2 regions of the Mesorhizobium sp. M0060 genome follow, and region 2 is predicted to be linked to the other one. Evidence: predicted binding sites of a transcription regulator. Region 2 holds the regulator's gene; the other holds the start of a gene.

Region 1 (7,348 bases), on a different contig from region 2:
ATACTGGCGACAGCCCGGCCATGCTCGCCGCCTTCGCGGCCATCCGCCAGGACGGCATTCGCAAGGCGCGCCAGGGCCATCGCCGGCGCAAGGCGGCGATCGACCGGATGAAGCCGAGCCGCGCTTTGTTCCTGGTGGCGATCCGCCCGGCGCAGTCGGCCGAGGAAGCGATCGAGGACGCCGCCCGCTTCCTGTCGATATTCCGCAACATGCCGCGCTGGCGGCAGGAAAGGCGCGGCGCCGACCTCGCCCGGGCCAGGCAGCAGCGCCTCTTCGCCCGCTTCTTCCGCCGCTACGGCCACCGCCTTTGGGCGCTGGAGGCGGCGTAGCGTTGGCCGGGAACCAGCCACCTCGTTTTCACTGAAAGCTCGGCGGGACAGCGCCCCCTCTGTCCCGCCGAGCTTGCTTGCATCAGACGCTGGCGTTCGCTTGCGACTCAAGTGGGACATTGCGATCGCCGACACCGCGCCGTATGTCTCCACGTGATGAGCGAGATCGAATTCCGTCGCGCGCAAGCGCCCGACCTGCCGGCGATCGTTGCAATGCTTGCCGACGACATCCTCGGCGCGGGCCGGGAAGACCCGTCCACGCCGCTCGCGCCTTCCTATCTCGATGCCTTCAGGGCGATCGATGCCGACCCCGACCAGTTGTTGGCCGTGGCTGTCGAGGCCGGGCAAGTGATCGGCACCCTGCAACTCAGCTTCACTCCCGGCATTTCGAGGAAAGGCGCCTGGCGCGGGCAGATCGAAGGCGTTCGCGTCGCCCGGCAATGGCGCTCCCGCGGCATCGGCAAGCTGATGGTCGAATGGGCGGTTGAAACGTGCCGCTCGCGCGACTGCAGCTTCATTCAGCTCACCACGGACAAGGAACGACGGGAGGCGCACGCATTCTACGAGCGCCTCGGTTTCACCGCCAGCCATCTCGGCTACAAGATGGCGCTGTAGGTCAGCATTTCATCGCATGCAGCGCCAACTGCTCTTCTTCGCCGGCCCACTGATGGAGCATTGACAAGCCGGCCTTCCGCCCTGCTCCATCCGCTCCATGATTTACGACCGACGCTGGCTTGAAGCAGCCTTTCGCGCAAAGCCCCGGCAGAAGTTCCTGTTCTTCTGGGGCCATGAGCCGTCCAAGGACGGCCGCATAGCCGCATCGTGCTTCAGCCAGTGGTGGCATGCGCCCTTTATCGTCGATGGCCTGAGCTATCCGACTGCGGAACATTGGATGATGGCTGAGAAGGCACGTCTGTTCGGTGATGCTCAGGCGGCAACGCAAATCCTCAAGGCGGCGAGCCCCAAGCAGGCAAAGCAGCTTGGCCGGCAGGTGAGCGGCTTCGATGGGGCCAAATGGGATGCCGACAAATACCGCATCGTCGCCGAAGGGAGCTTTCAGAAATTCCGGCAGAACGCGGCGCTGCGCGAATATCTGCTGTCGACGCATGACAAGGTGCTGGTCGAGGCAAGCCCTGTCGACCGGGTGTGGGGCATCGGCCTTGCGGCGGATGACGAGAGGGTCGCGAACCCGCTGCTGTGGCGCGGCGAGAACCTGTTGGGATTCGCGCTGATGCAGGCCAGGGATCGGCTGCGCGGCTGAACAGACTGAGCGACGCGCATGCCGCGCGTCCGCCCGGCGTCTCGGTGGGCGGTAGCCTTTGCGCTGCTTGACAATCCGCCGGCAACGTTCTCTTTATGTTCCATTCAAAACTCTAGACAATGCGGCGTTTGAACCGCCGCGGGCGAACGGGCCGGATGGAAGCCAACATCCTCCACGCGGATCTGGATGCCTTCTATGCCTCGGTCGAACAATTGCTCGACCCGGCTCTGCGCGGCAAGCCGATCGCCGTCGGCGGCGGCGTTGTGCTGGCGGCCTCCTATGAAGCCAAGGCCTTCGGCGTACGCGGCGGCATGCCGGGGCGGCGTGCGCGGGAGCTCTGCCCCGGGCTGATTTTCGTCGGCGGCCATTTCAAGGACTATCAGCGGCTGGGCGATGCGGCCATCAAGGTGCTCGGCGATTTCACGCCTGTGGTCGAGCGGATTTCCATCGACGAGGCCTTTGCCGACGTCGCCGGCTGCACCCACCTGTTCGGCTCACCGGCCGAGATCGCCGGCAAGATCCGCCGCCGCGTGCGGGCCGAGCTCGGCCTGCCGATCTCGGTCGGCGTGGCGCGCACCAAGCATCTGGCCAAGATCGCCTCACAGGTCGCCAAGCCCGACGGGCTGGTGGTGGTCGATCCGCGCGACGAGCTGGAATTCCTCCACGATCTGCCGGTCGAGCTAATGTGGGGTGTCGGTCCGGTCACCAGGGAGCGGCTGGCCGGCATCGGCGTCAACACCATCGGCGAGCTGGCGAAGACCAACGGTGGGGCGCTGGAGCGCCTGCTCGGGCCGGCGGCCGGAGAAAAACTCAACGCGCTGGCGTGGAACCGCGATCCGCGCAAGCTCGAGACGCAGCGCCGGGCGCGCTCGGCCGGCGCGCAATCGGCGCTCGGCCGAAAACCCGCCGACGAGGAAGTCTTCGTGCCGGCGCTGCTGCATCTGGCCGACAGGGTCGCCACCAGATTGCGGGCGAAATCCCGGCCCGGCCGCACCGTGACGGTTCGCGTCCGCTTTGCCGATCTGCGCTCGGTGACGCGCTCGATCACGCTCAACCAGCCGATTTCGGCAACCGCCATGCTGGCCGAGATAGCCGAGGCGCTGGTGCGCAAGGTGCTGGCCGACCATCCGCACGAAAAAACCATCTCGCTGCTGGCGATCGCCGTCTCGCACCTGGAAAAGCAGCCGGGCCTGCAGCTGGAACTGCCGCTCGGGCTGGACGACGACCGCCGCCGCCCCGGCACCAGGAAGGGCGCGGCGCGCTGGACCGCCGACCGCGCCATCGACAAGATCCGCGACCGCTTCGGCTGGGAGGCGGTCGGCTATGCCTCGGTCGCGCTCGGACTGTCACGGTCGGTTCCCGACGCCTTTCGCGAACTGGCCGAAAAGGAATTGTGAGGCGGCTTGGCCGGACCGATGCGATGCACTTTGCAACAGAAGCGATCGGTCGTCGTTCCTGCAAAAACGCGACGTTCGAGGCGGCCCTGGTCGTCAGACCAAAAGCGTTGCGCTGCCCCAGGCGATCAGGGCGATGCCGGCCGCCCGGCCAACCCACCGGCCTGCAGGAAACACCTTTTCAACCATCACCAGAATAGCGAGCCCGGCAACCCACACCAGATTCATTATGCCACCCACGAACAACAACGCCATCAGCATCCAGCAGCATCCGACGCAAAACGCCCCGTGCAGTGCGCCCAAACGCAGCGCGCCAAGTGCGTGGGGACGCCACTGGCGGGAAAGGAACGCCGTCGGTGTCCGGCAATGCGACAGGCAGGCGTTCTTGAGCGGCGAGAACTGATACAGGCCCGCGGCGATCAGGACGATGCCTGAAAGCCAGCGGCTCTGCGAACTCATCATCGTCGCGGTAACGAACGCCTCGCGTTCGAGCAGCCAATGCAACCCGGCTGCCGCGACGGAGAACCCCAGCCAGACCAGGAGGTAGCCTGCCATAAATACGCCGGTGGGCGCGAGCTTGTCCTGGATCTGATCCTGTGCGAGCGCATGGCGATGTACGCGCGCATAGAGCAGGATGGTCGGCGCGGCGCTCGGGGACATCATGGCGACCATCATGACCCACCACATGGCGATCATCAGCGCCCAGATCGCGGCCCCCCAGAGCCGCGGTTCCGTCGCCATGGCCATCGCGCTCATGTCCATGCCGGGCATGTCGGAGGTCACGTCGGCAGTTTGCTGGTGGGGGAATAGCGCGAGCCTCGACATCTCCCACGCATTCATGCCGAGGCCTGCACCGGCGACGATATAAAGCCAGGTCAGCAGGCACAGCGCCACCACTCCCGCAATCGTGAGGACGCGGTCGCGTCTGAGCAGGCGTTCAAGTGGCGACGCGCCGTCCATGCGACGCGTCAGGCTCGCACCACCCCGTGATTGTTGAGATGCAGCCGCGCGAACTGGCCGTAACTGTCCTTCGTGTTCACCTGAACCGGCCCGCTGGTTGTGCTCGAGGCACTACCGATCTCGGCGACCGCATATTCGAAGCCGTTCGGCAACACGATCTGAGCGCGCGAGTCCGCGCCCGTCACCTTGTTGCGGATCGGTTCACCTACCGTTTCGATGTAGTCCTTAACGAAGATGCGGCCCCTGCGGCCGTCGATATCGAGGTCGAGATCGATCTTCGTGAAAACCGGATCTTTCATTTTCGTCACGGTTGAGGCGTAGACGGCGAACATCGTCGCGAACGGGTCGGTGTCCTGGCCGGTCATGATGCGCAGCAGCGCTTGACGCTGCCGGTCTGTTGCGTTCTCGTCGACGAAAGCGATGGCTTCGCCGTTGCCTTCGTGGATCGCGCCAGGCCATTTGAAGATCGCAGCGATCCGGAGGCCATCGAGACCGGTCTCGCCATGATGCCCCTCATCGATCTGGATGCCGGCAACGGCATGGCAATGGCCTTTGTCGGGCAGCGCATTGAATTGACAGTTGCAGCCATATTCGCAGGTGCAATTGACGAGTTCGCGTCCCTTGATTTCCCAAGATGTCATGCTGTCCTCCCTGATCTTGAAATATTAGACCATCATCATACACCTGCGCCGGCCGCACCGCCATCCTGTCGCGTCAAGAGACGGCAGGCCAACGCAGTTTCTCGCCGAAATTCGGTGAACATCCGCCCTGGAGATGGCGAGGCCGATATCGGAACGGCAGAAATTGGGTCGGAACGGGCCTTTCCGACCGCAACCCGCGAAGGTCCGGAAATGCCCCCAGAAGCGGGCGTTCGGCAGCGATCCGAGCAGCAACGATTTTGGCAGGACCGGAAATCGGCATGGAATGCTGCAATCATCATCATGTCCCGTCCAAGTTGTGGACAGTTCCTTCTCAAAGGCGCACTCTTAGCGTGCGAAACGCAAGCTAGCGTTTCGTGCAATGCTTCACATGCTTGACTTGCGTCGGTGATTGTCTGACCTATCCGGATACTTCCGGGTGGGCAGCCTCACATTGTGTCGTCTATCCGTGATCAGGCTGCGGCCTAAGGCACGTTGCGGCCCGTTCCGGATCAACTGGGAGGTAAACAACATGCCTGATTTTCAGCGCAGAGAACTTCTTGTTCAAGGAAGCGCGGCTCTTGCCGCAATTGCTGCTCTCTATACCTCGCGTCGGGCTTACGCCTTTCCAACACGGCCGAGCGAGGAAGTTATTCCGTGGCTGGATCAGCCGACCAAAAATCCCGATCCGGTGGGTATCCAGAAGCAGCTTGTCTGGGAGGATTTGGACAGCTGGATAACGCCAAACGACAAGTTCTTCAGCATCTCGCATTTCAACCGACCAACGATCGACGAGAAGACATGGTCGATGGAGATCGGAGGCTTGGTCAAGAAGCCCTTGGAGTTAACGCTCGCCGACATCAGGGCGCGACCGCGGCAGGAGGTCGTTTTCACAGTGGAATGCTCGGGCAACCACGGGTTTCCCTTTTTCACCGGCGGCATCGGCAATGCTCGCTGGGCAGGGACGCCGCTCGCCCCGATCCTCGAGGAAGCCGGTGTTCTGGAGAAGGGCATCGAGGTCGTCTTTTTCGGTACCGACACAGGCGAGGTCCCGATACGCGACGTCAAGATGCAGCAGAATTTCGCTCGTAGCATGTCGCTCGCCGACGCGATGAACCCCGACAATCTCCTCTGCTATGAAATGAATGGAGCCGCCTTGCCAGCGCCCAATGGCTTCCCGGTACGGCTCATTGCTCCAGGCTGGTACGGGATCGCCAACGTCAAGTGGCTAAAGCGCATCGAGGTTCGCGATACGCGGTTCATGAGCCTTCTGATGGCCCGTGACTATGTCACCATCCGGGAGGAGGACCACAACGGCGAGACCGTATGGGCCGAGACTTCAGTCGGGCGAGCGCTGATAAAGTCCGCGCCTGCGAAGGTTACCCGGAAAGACTCGGATTACCGCATCGTCGGGGCAGCCTGGGGGGCGCCGATCGACCGGGTCGAAGTGCAAATCGATCAGGGGCCTTGGGCACCAGCGACCATTGACCACAGTGAGGAGGCAGAACACGCCTGGAAGATTTGGTCCCTGGCTTGGGCAAATCCCTCTCCTGGAGAACACACGGTGACCTCGCGCGCGGTCAGCACCACGGGACAAATTCAACCGGCGATGGACGATCCCTTGATTGCCAAGAAACACACATACTGGGAAAGCAATGGCCAGGTGACGCGCCGCGTGCGTATCGGCTAGCGCATTTTGCAGCCAAATGGAATCATTTGGCGTCCGCATAAATGCGGCAAAACAGATAGTAGAGCGAGTTACCGGGTCCAAGAGAACCGGAACCGCTCTAAGAACTTGCTGCCATGTGGCAATTGCGTCTGGGTTACCCAGGAGGAGGCTGCCTGATCCGAAAGCTGGCGCCGCTCGCATGACGGGTGTGGGCCGTAGATCCTCTTCGCGACGATACCGCTCCCGAAATCGGAAGCGGAGCCCCTCAGCTTGGGGATCGAGGCGATGGCAGACTTGTCCGGTAGCGCAACCTTGGCTATGTCGCCTTCGCGCGTCATTTCCGCACCATTTCCAGCGCTCTCCTCACCTCTCCACGGCCCTGATTTCCGCATCGACCAGGCACCACGGTGCATAGCGGAAGTCGCGGATCTGGATGATTTCATCGCCCGCCCATTCAACCAGCACGAAGCCGCGCACGGTGCCGTCGGCCGCCTGCGGATCGCGGATGAGGATGGCCGGCCTGCCGTCGACGAAGCCGAGCGACAATGCCCAGTCGCTGATACGATCGTAATTGCCGAAATAGGTCGACGCCTGGGCCTTGCCGCGCAGGCGGACGCGGTTGACGACATCGAGCCGGACGTCCTCTGCGATCAGTGCCCTGACCGCGTCGAAGTCGCGCGCGTTGAACAGGTCGACATAGCGCCGCAGCCGGCGCTCGTCATCGGCGTCGAGCCTCGGCGCGAGCGCCTGCTCGGGCTGCAGCGCCAGCAGCTTGAGCTGCGCCCGCCCGCGATGCAGCGCGGCCTTGGTGGCGGCGAGCGTCGCGCCGGTCACTTCGCAGGTCTCGTGCAGGCTGAGGCCGAGCACGTCGACCAGGATCACGGCACTGCGCTGCGGCACCGAAAGCTGCATGAAGGAGCGCAGGCCGGTCTGGGCGGCGAGCCGGCTGTCGGCGCTGCCGGAGGGATCCTCGATGACGCTCATGTCGGCCTCGGTCATGCGCGACCTTTCCCGATTGCGCCGCCGCAGATGATCCTGCGCGGCATTGTGGGCGATGCGAAACAGCCATTGCTCCGGCCGTTCGACCATGGCGCCGC
Region 2 (7,348 bases):
CCAGCCGCCGTTCAATGCCTCCGCCATGGACGGCTATGCCGTGCGGGCCGCCGATATCGCGTCCCTACCAGCAAAGCTTTCGGTGATCGGCATGGCGCCAGCCGGACGCGGCTTTGCCGGGGCGGTGCAGCAAGGGCAAGCCGTACGCATCTTTACCGGTGCGCCGCTTCCCGAAGGCGCCGACACCATCGTCATCCAGGAGAACGTCCGCGACCTCGGCGGCGGCAGCGTCGAAGTGACGGAGCCGACGGTGCAAGGGCGCAACATCCGCCGCCTCGGGCTTGATTTCGCCAAGGGCGACGTCCTGCTGGGCCAGGGCCGCCTGCTAGATCCGGCGGCCTTGTCACTGGCAGCATCGGCCAACCACCCCGAGGTCTGCGTGGTCAAGCGGCCGCTGGTCGCCATCATCGCCACCGGCGACGAATTGCTGCCGCCGGGCAGCGAGCTTGGCCCCGACCAGATCATCTCGTCAAACGCCTATGGCGTCGCCGCCGCCGCACAGTCGGTCGGCGCGCGCGCGCTCGATCTCGGCATCGCGCCGGACCGCAAGGAGGCGATCGCTGCGCTGGTGACAAAGGCGGTGAAGGCCGGCGCGAATGTCATCGTCACGCTGGGTGGTGCCTCGGTCGGTGACCACGACTTCGTCCATGACGTGCTGACCGGGCAAGGCATGACCCTCGATTTCTGGAAGATCGCCATGCGGCCCGGCAAGCCGCTGATGTTCGGGCGGCTGGGCGACATCCGCTGCATCGGCCTGCCCGGCAATCCGGTGGCAAGCCTGGTCTGCACCCAGCTCTTCCTGAAGCCGCTGCTGGCGCGGCTCGGCGGCCGGGCCTTTCAGCAGGATATACGTCGGGCGCGGCTCGGCGCTGCCATGCCGGCCAATGATCTCAGGCAGGATTATGTGCGGGCTGTTGTCAGGCACGACGCCGGCACGCTGGTGGCGACGCCGTTCGGCATTCAGGATTCCTCAATGCTGAAAATGCTGGCCGATGCGAACGGGCTGATCGTTCGCGCACCGTTCGCACCCGCCGCGGCGGCGGATGCTCCCTGCGACGTGCTGATGTTACGCTGAACAAACCGTCAACACATTCATTAAACTTTAAACAGTTGCGGAACACAAATGGAACAGATAGTGTTTGTTCTGGGTTTGTTTTTCTGATTCTGTTGGGGGTCGCTATGCTGACACGCAAACAACACGAACTGCTGATGTTCATCCACGAAAGGCTTAAGGAAAGCGGTATCCCGCCCTCCTTCGACGAGATGAAGGAAGCGCTCGACCTGGCTTCCAAATCAGGAATCCACCGGCTGATAACGGCGCTGGAGGAGCGCGGCTTCATTCGCCGTTTGCCCAACAGGGCCCGTGCCCTGGAGGTGCTGCGCCTGCCCGACTCGATCGCCCCAGGCCTCAATGCGGCACGCAAGTTCTCGCCGAGCGTCATCCAGGGCAGTCTTGGGCAAGGCGGTCCTGGGCAGGGCAGCCTGGGACGGCAAGGCAAGCCGACATCGTCGCGCGTCCCTGCAGCCGGCAATGACGACGATGTCGTCGTCGCCGTGTCGATTCCGGTGATGGGCCGCATCGCCGCCGGTGTGCCGATCGACGCCATCCAGCACCAGACGCATTCGATCTCCGTGCCGCCGGACATGATCATGGGCGGCGAGCATTATGCGCTTGAGGTCAAAGGCGATTCGATGATCGAGGCCGGCATTTTCGACGGCGACACGGTCATCATCCGCAATGCCGATACGGCGAGCCCCGGTGAGATCGTGGTGGCTCTGGTCGACGAGGAGGAAGCGACGCTGAAGCGGTTCCGCCGCAAGGGCGCCTCGATCGCCCTGGAAGCCGCTAATCCGGCCTATGAGACGCGCATCTTCGGGCCAGACAGGGTCAAGGTGCAAGGCAAACTCGTCGGGCTGATCCGCCGCTACTGAGTTGCGCCCTTGGGTGTGGTGCCGGCTTAGGCTTGTCGGCCTTGCGATATGGCGGCAGGCCTCTGGCCTCGCGTGAAAACTTCCGCTGCATATGCCAGGGCCGGTATGATTTTTCGACCGCGAAGCGGATTTCTGCGCGCGTTGCCGCTTGTGGATCGAAATACACGGCGGCACTTCCCGCGCGCGCCAGTTGCCGTTTGGTGACGACGAGGACCAGCCGGTCGTAGTAGCAGGGGTTATGGGTGGTGGCGTCGTCGATGACGATCAAACTGGCAAAAGCACAGGCTGGCCGCGCAGAATCCCGGTCCTTGGCTTGCGCGACAATCGCACCGGATGGATGGCGGGCAAGGCAGAGGCCCTCCGTGCAAATGAAAGGCATGCCCGCTGGCAGATCGGCTGGGTCGGCAATGTCGAATTGCGGGTCGTTCTTTCCCGGTGTTTCCGGCGCGACGATGGCCTCGGAGGTCAGGGCGCGTTTCCAGTTGTCGATGGTGAATTCATTCGGGCGTGCTCGGTTGACCGCGAGTTCACCGCTGCCGATCGGCAGCGCGACCAGCCGTGCGTCCTCCGAGATCAATACGTCGGGTGCGCGCGTCTGCGTAGTCGTCAGCAAGCCGGCGAGCGCGAAAGGAAGTGCCGCGAGCCGCAGCCAGGTCGTGGCCATGCTGGCAATTATGAGACCAATCGTCACCAGAAGGACCGATCTCAGCGAAATCAGCCCGACCGCGTCGATCGGCGAGCGCTCGGAGATCCATCCGGACAGGGCGATCATCGCCGTCAGCCCCTTGCCCATCACATAGAGGAAAGGCCCATCCGCGCCGAACGGCATCGCCAGCGCGCTGAGGACCGCGCAAGGCATGACGACCAGCGAGACAATGGGCATGATCGCCAGATTGGCGAACAGGCTGAGCGGCGCCACGCGCTGGAAATGCCATATAGCGAAAAGCGCCGTGGCGCCCCCTGCAATGATCGAGGTCATCGCGAGGCCGCCCATGCCCAACAGAACCTTTCGGGTGGCGAAGCGTAGCGGCGACCGCCGCGGTGGCGGCGTGGTGGCCCTGCCGGCGCGGTAATCGGACCAGCCGGCATAGGCGCCGACAAGGGCCGCAGTCGCGGCGAAGGACATCTGGAAACTCGGACCGACCACCTCGTGCGGCGACACCAGGATGACCGCGATGGCCGAGATCGCCAGATTGCGCATGGTGAGCGCGGCCCGGTCGAACAGCACGGCGATAAGCATCACCGCCAGCATGATGAAGCTGCGTTCGGCCGCCACCACGATGCCGGAAAAGACGAGGTACGCCGCAATCGAAAAAAGCGCGGCGGCCGCGGCATATTTCTTGACCGGCCGTCGCGATGAGAAGTTGGGAAACAGCGCAAAGGCGCCGCGCAGGAGGGCCATGATGGTGCCGGCGACCAACGCCATATGCAGCCCTGAGATGGAGATGATGTGGTAGATGCCGGTACGCCGCATCGCTTCGTTGATCTCCTCGGGAATGCCGGCGCGCACGCCGACGATCAGCGCGGCTGCAATTTCCCCCTCGGCGCCGCCGATGCGGCTGCGGATATGGTCGGCGATCGATTCGCGGGCATCCTCGACCGCCGAAGAAAGCCGCGCAGCAAGCGGCATGCCGCCCGACGGCACGACTTTTGGATTGCCGAGGAAAAAGCCGCTGCCGCCGATACCGGCAAAATAGCTGTCGAAGGAGAAGTCGTAGCTGTCGGGCCGCACCGGGCCGGTCGGCGGCAGCAGCCGCACATAGCCGGTGATCTCGGAACCTGCGGTCAGCTCAGCCGGTATCTTCATCGCCGAAACGCGGACCCGTTCCGGCATGTAGCGCAGTGTCGGCCGGGCGGTCGAGATCACGTCGATCGTCAGCCTGATGCGGCCGCTCGCCATGGGCTCGAACGACACGACGCGACCCGTCAGCCGCGTCGAGATTTCGGAACCGAGCATATGCGTTCCGACACGCCAGGTCTCGAACTTGGCGGCAAGCACGCCAAGCGCGCAGAGCAACGCCACCATGAAGCACAGGCGGGTTCTGGGCCACGACCGCCAGAGGACGGCACAAAGCGCCGCGAGGAGCACGATTGCGATCGGCTGTGGAAAGGACGGCTCCACCGCCAGCGAGAAATACACAACCACCCCGCATGCCAGGAACACCGGCACCAGCAAGAAGGCGACGCCGCGGTCGAGTTCAAGGCCGGCCGCCGAGGCTACGCCCTTGCGGATGCTGGACGGTGCAAGGAGCCGCCAGCGCCGGCGCAGACGCACGATGGGCTCGACCGCAGGCACCGTAACCGTTGCTGGATCGCCCGCCGGCAGGATCCGGGGATCAATGCGCGGAGCGGGCAGCGATGCCGGTGCCGGCAGGACAGGCAGGGGCGTGGCAAACAGCAAACGTTCGCTGACGCCGTTGACCGCGTCCTCGCCCTTGCCTGCAACCCGGCCTCGCACAGCCATCGGGTCTGCCCCTTGCGCCCTCGACCCCCTATGCTACATGAACGCGCAACGCGCGAAAGTCCGCAAACCCACTTCCTTCGCCTGCCTGAGAGTTCCATGCCCGACAAGGTCGTCACCCGTTTTGCCCCTTCGCCCACCGGCTACCTGCATATCGGCGGCGCGCGCACGGCGCTGTTCAACTGGCTGTATGCCAAGCACACAGGCGGCACGATGCTGCTGCGCATCGAGGACACCGACCGCGAGCGCTCCACCGATGCGGCAACCGCGGCCATTCTCGACGGGCTTTCCTGGCTGGGCCTGACATGGGACGGGAAGCCGGTGTCGCAGTTCGAGCGCGCGCCGCGCCATCGCGAGGTGGCCGAGGAGCTCGTCCGCATGGGCAAAGCCTATTACTGTTATGCGACGCCTGCCGAGCTGGAAGCAATGCGCGAGAGCGCGCGGGCCAAGGGGCTGCCTCCCCGCTATGACGGCCGCTGGCGCGACCGCGACCCGTCGGAGGCGCCGGCCGGCGCAAAGGGGGCGATCCGCATCAAGGCGCCGACAGACGGCGAGACGGTGGTGCATGATCTCGTGCAAGGCGAGGTCCGCTTCCCCAACAAGGATCTCGATGATTTCATTATTCTGCGCTCGGACGGCAATCCGACCTACATGCATGCCGTCGTCGTCGACGATCACGACATGGGCGTCACCCACATCATCCGCGGCGACGACCATTTGACCAACGCCGCCCGCCAGACGGTGATCTATCGCGCCATGGGCTGGGAGGTGCCGTCGATGTCGCATATCCCGCTGATCCACGGTGCCGACGGCGCCAAGCTGTCGAAGCGGCACGGTGCGCTCGGCGTCGAGGCTTATCGCGCCATGGGCTACCTGCCGGAGGCGCTGCTCAACTATCTGGCGAGGCTTGGCTGGAGCCATGGCGACGACGAGATCATGTCGATCGCCGACATGATTGCATGGTTCGACATCGGCGACGTCAACAAGGGCGCCGCCCGTTTCGACTTCGCCAAGCTCGAGGCGCTGAACGGCGTGCATATGCGCCGCATGAATGACGCGGCGCTGCTCGATATCTTCATCGCCACTCTGCCCTATCTCGAAGGCGGTCCGGCGATCGCCGCGCGCCTCGACGACAGACGCAAGGCGCAATTGCTTGCCGCTTTGCCGGGCTTGAAGGAGCGCGCCAAGACGCTGGTCGAACTTGTTGAAGGGGCTGCATTCCTGTTCGTCGCCCGGCCGCGGCCGGGCGACGAAAAGGCAGCAGCGCTGCTCGGCGGCGAGGCGCGCGCAATCCTGCGGGGCGCTCACGCGGCACTGGCCACGGTTTCGGACTGGTCTGCCGCCTCGGCGGAAGCCGCGATCCGCGCCTATGCGCAGGCTGGCGGCCACAAACTCGGCGCCGTGGCCCAACCTTTGCGCGCCGCGCTCACCGGCAAAAGCACCTCGCCAGGCGTCTTCGATGTGCTAGCCGTGCTTGGCCGCGAGGAAAGCCTGGCGCGGATCGCCGATCAAATCGATTAGGAAACTGGCCCAAGAAGATTGGCATTGAAAGGTGTGTTTCGCAGTGCAACATTGGGTCTTGGCCTAATCTGGCGCGCAGATTCAATTGCGGGCGCAAATGTGCGTATTCCGATGCTTTGGACGTGTTGGGTTCAGATATTTTTGCTTTGCCGGCCTGAGGAATCAAAAAGGAGTTTGCTATGACCGAACCTGCGACAAAAATGGAATTTGGCGGCAAAACCCAAGCGTCGACGGCAAAACTGGAACTCGGCGGCAAAACCCATGAACTCAAGATACGAAGCGGTTCGGTAGGACCTGATGTCATCGACATCGGTTCGCTCTATAACACCACCGGCGTTTTTACCTACGATCCCGGCTTTACGTCGACGGCAAGCTGCGAATCGGAAATCACTTTCATCGATGGCGATGCCGGCATTCTTTTGCACCGCGGCTACCCGATCGACCAGCTGGCCGAGCACGGCGACTTCCTCGAAGTCTGCTATCTCTTGCTCTACGGAGAACTGCCGACCAAGGCACAGAAGGACGATTTCGACTACCGGGTGACGCGCCACACCATGGTGCATGAGCAGATGTCGCGCTTCTTCACCGGCTTCCGCCGCGATGCGCATCCGATGGCGGTGATGTGTGGCGTGGTCGGCGCGCTGTCGGCCTTCTATCACGATTCCACCGACATCTCGGACCCCTATCAGCGCATGGTCGCCTCGATGCGGCTGATCGCCAAAATGCCGACGATCGCGGCGATGGCCTATAAATACCATATCGGCCAGCCGTTCATTTATCCGAAGAACGAGCTGAATTTCGCAGCCAACTTCCTGCATATGTGCTTCGCCGTGCCTTGCGAGGAATACAAGATCAACCCGGTGCTGGCGCGCGCGATGGAGCGTATCTTTATCCTGCACGCCGATCACGAACAGAACGCCTCGACCTCGACCGTCCGCCTGGCCGGCTCGTCGGGCGCCAATCCCTTTGCCTGTATCGCCGCCGGCATCGCGTGTCTGTGGGGCCCTGCACATGGCGGCGCCAATGAGGCAGCCCTGAACATGCTGGGCGAGATCGGCCATGTCGATCACATCCCGGAATTCATTGCGCGCGCCAAGGATAAGAACGATCCGTTCCGATTGATGGGCTTTGGCCACCGCGTTTACAAGAACTACGACCCGCGCGCTAAGATCATGCAGAAGACCGCGCATGAGGTCCTGGGCGAGCTCGGCATCAAGGACGATCCGCTGCTCGACATCGCCATGGAGCTGGAAAAGATCGCGCTGACCGATTCCTATTTCATCGAGAAGAAGCTCTATCCGAACGTCGATTTCTATTCCGGCATCACGCTGAAGGCGCTGGGCTTCCCCACCACCATGTTCACCGTGCTGTTCGCGGTCGCCCGCACCGTCGGCTGGATCGCGCAGTGGAAGGAGATGATCGAGGACCCGCACC

What was found. Region 2 encodes LexA, which represses DNA repair genes until DNA is damaged. Its sites were predicted from a motif close to TGTTCNNNNTGTGTTCNG; they were not measured.
Region 1: dinB (DNA polymerase IV) is a predicted target of LexA. The motif match lies at 1,676-1,693, and genes of this name have one in related genera.

What each region holds. Positions count from the first base shown of each region.
Region 1 is NZ_JAMYUP010000005.1:97,781-105,128, reverse strand. Features, by position in the region: gene NKJ94_RS07555 (hypothetical protein) at 1-329, shown strand, start outside; gene NKJ94_RS07550 (GNAT family N-acetyltransferase) at 486-944, shown strand; gene ybiA (riboflavin biosynthesis intermediates N-glycosidase) at 1,042-1,590, shown strand; gene dinB (DNA polymerase IV) at 1,746-2,987, shown strand; gene NKJ94_RS07535 (DUF2182 domain-containing protein) at 3,081-3,944, opposite strand; gene NKJ94_RS07530 (DUF1326 domain-containing protein) at 3,953-4,585, opposite strand; gene NKJ94_RS07525 (sulfite oxidase) at 5,115-6,272, shown strand; gene NKJ94_RS07520 (sigma-70 family RNA polymerase sigma factor) at 6,615-7,348, opposite strand, start outside.
Region 2 is NZ_JAMYUP010000004.1:125,201-132,548, reverse strand. Features, by position in the region: gene NKJ94_RS06150 (molybdopterin molybdotransferase MoeA) at 1-1,075, shown strand, start outside; gene lexA (transcriptional repressor LexA) at 1,180-1,932, shown strand; gene NKJ94_RS06140 (ComEC/Rec2 family competence protein) at 1,889-4,396, opposite strand; gene gltX (glutamate--tRNA ligase) at 4,493-5,914, shown strand; gene gltA (citrate synthase) at 6,094-7,348, shown strand, end outside.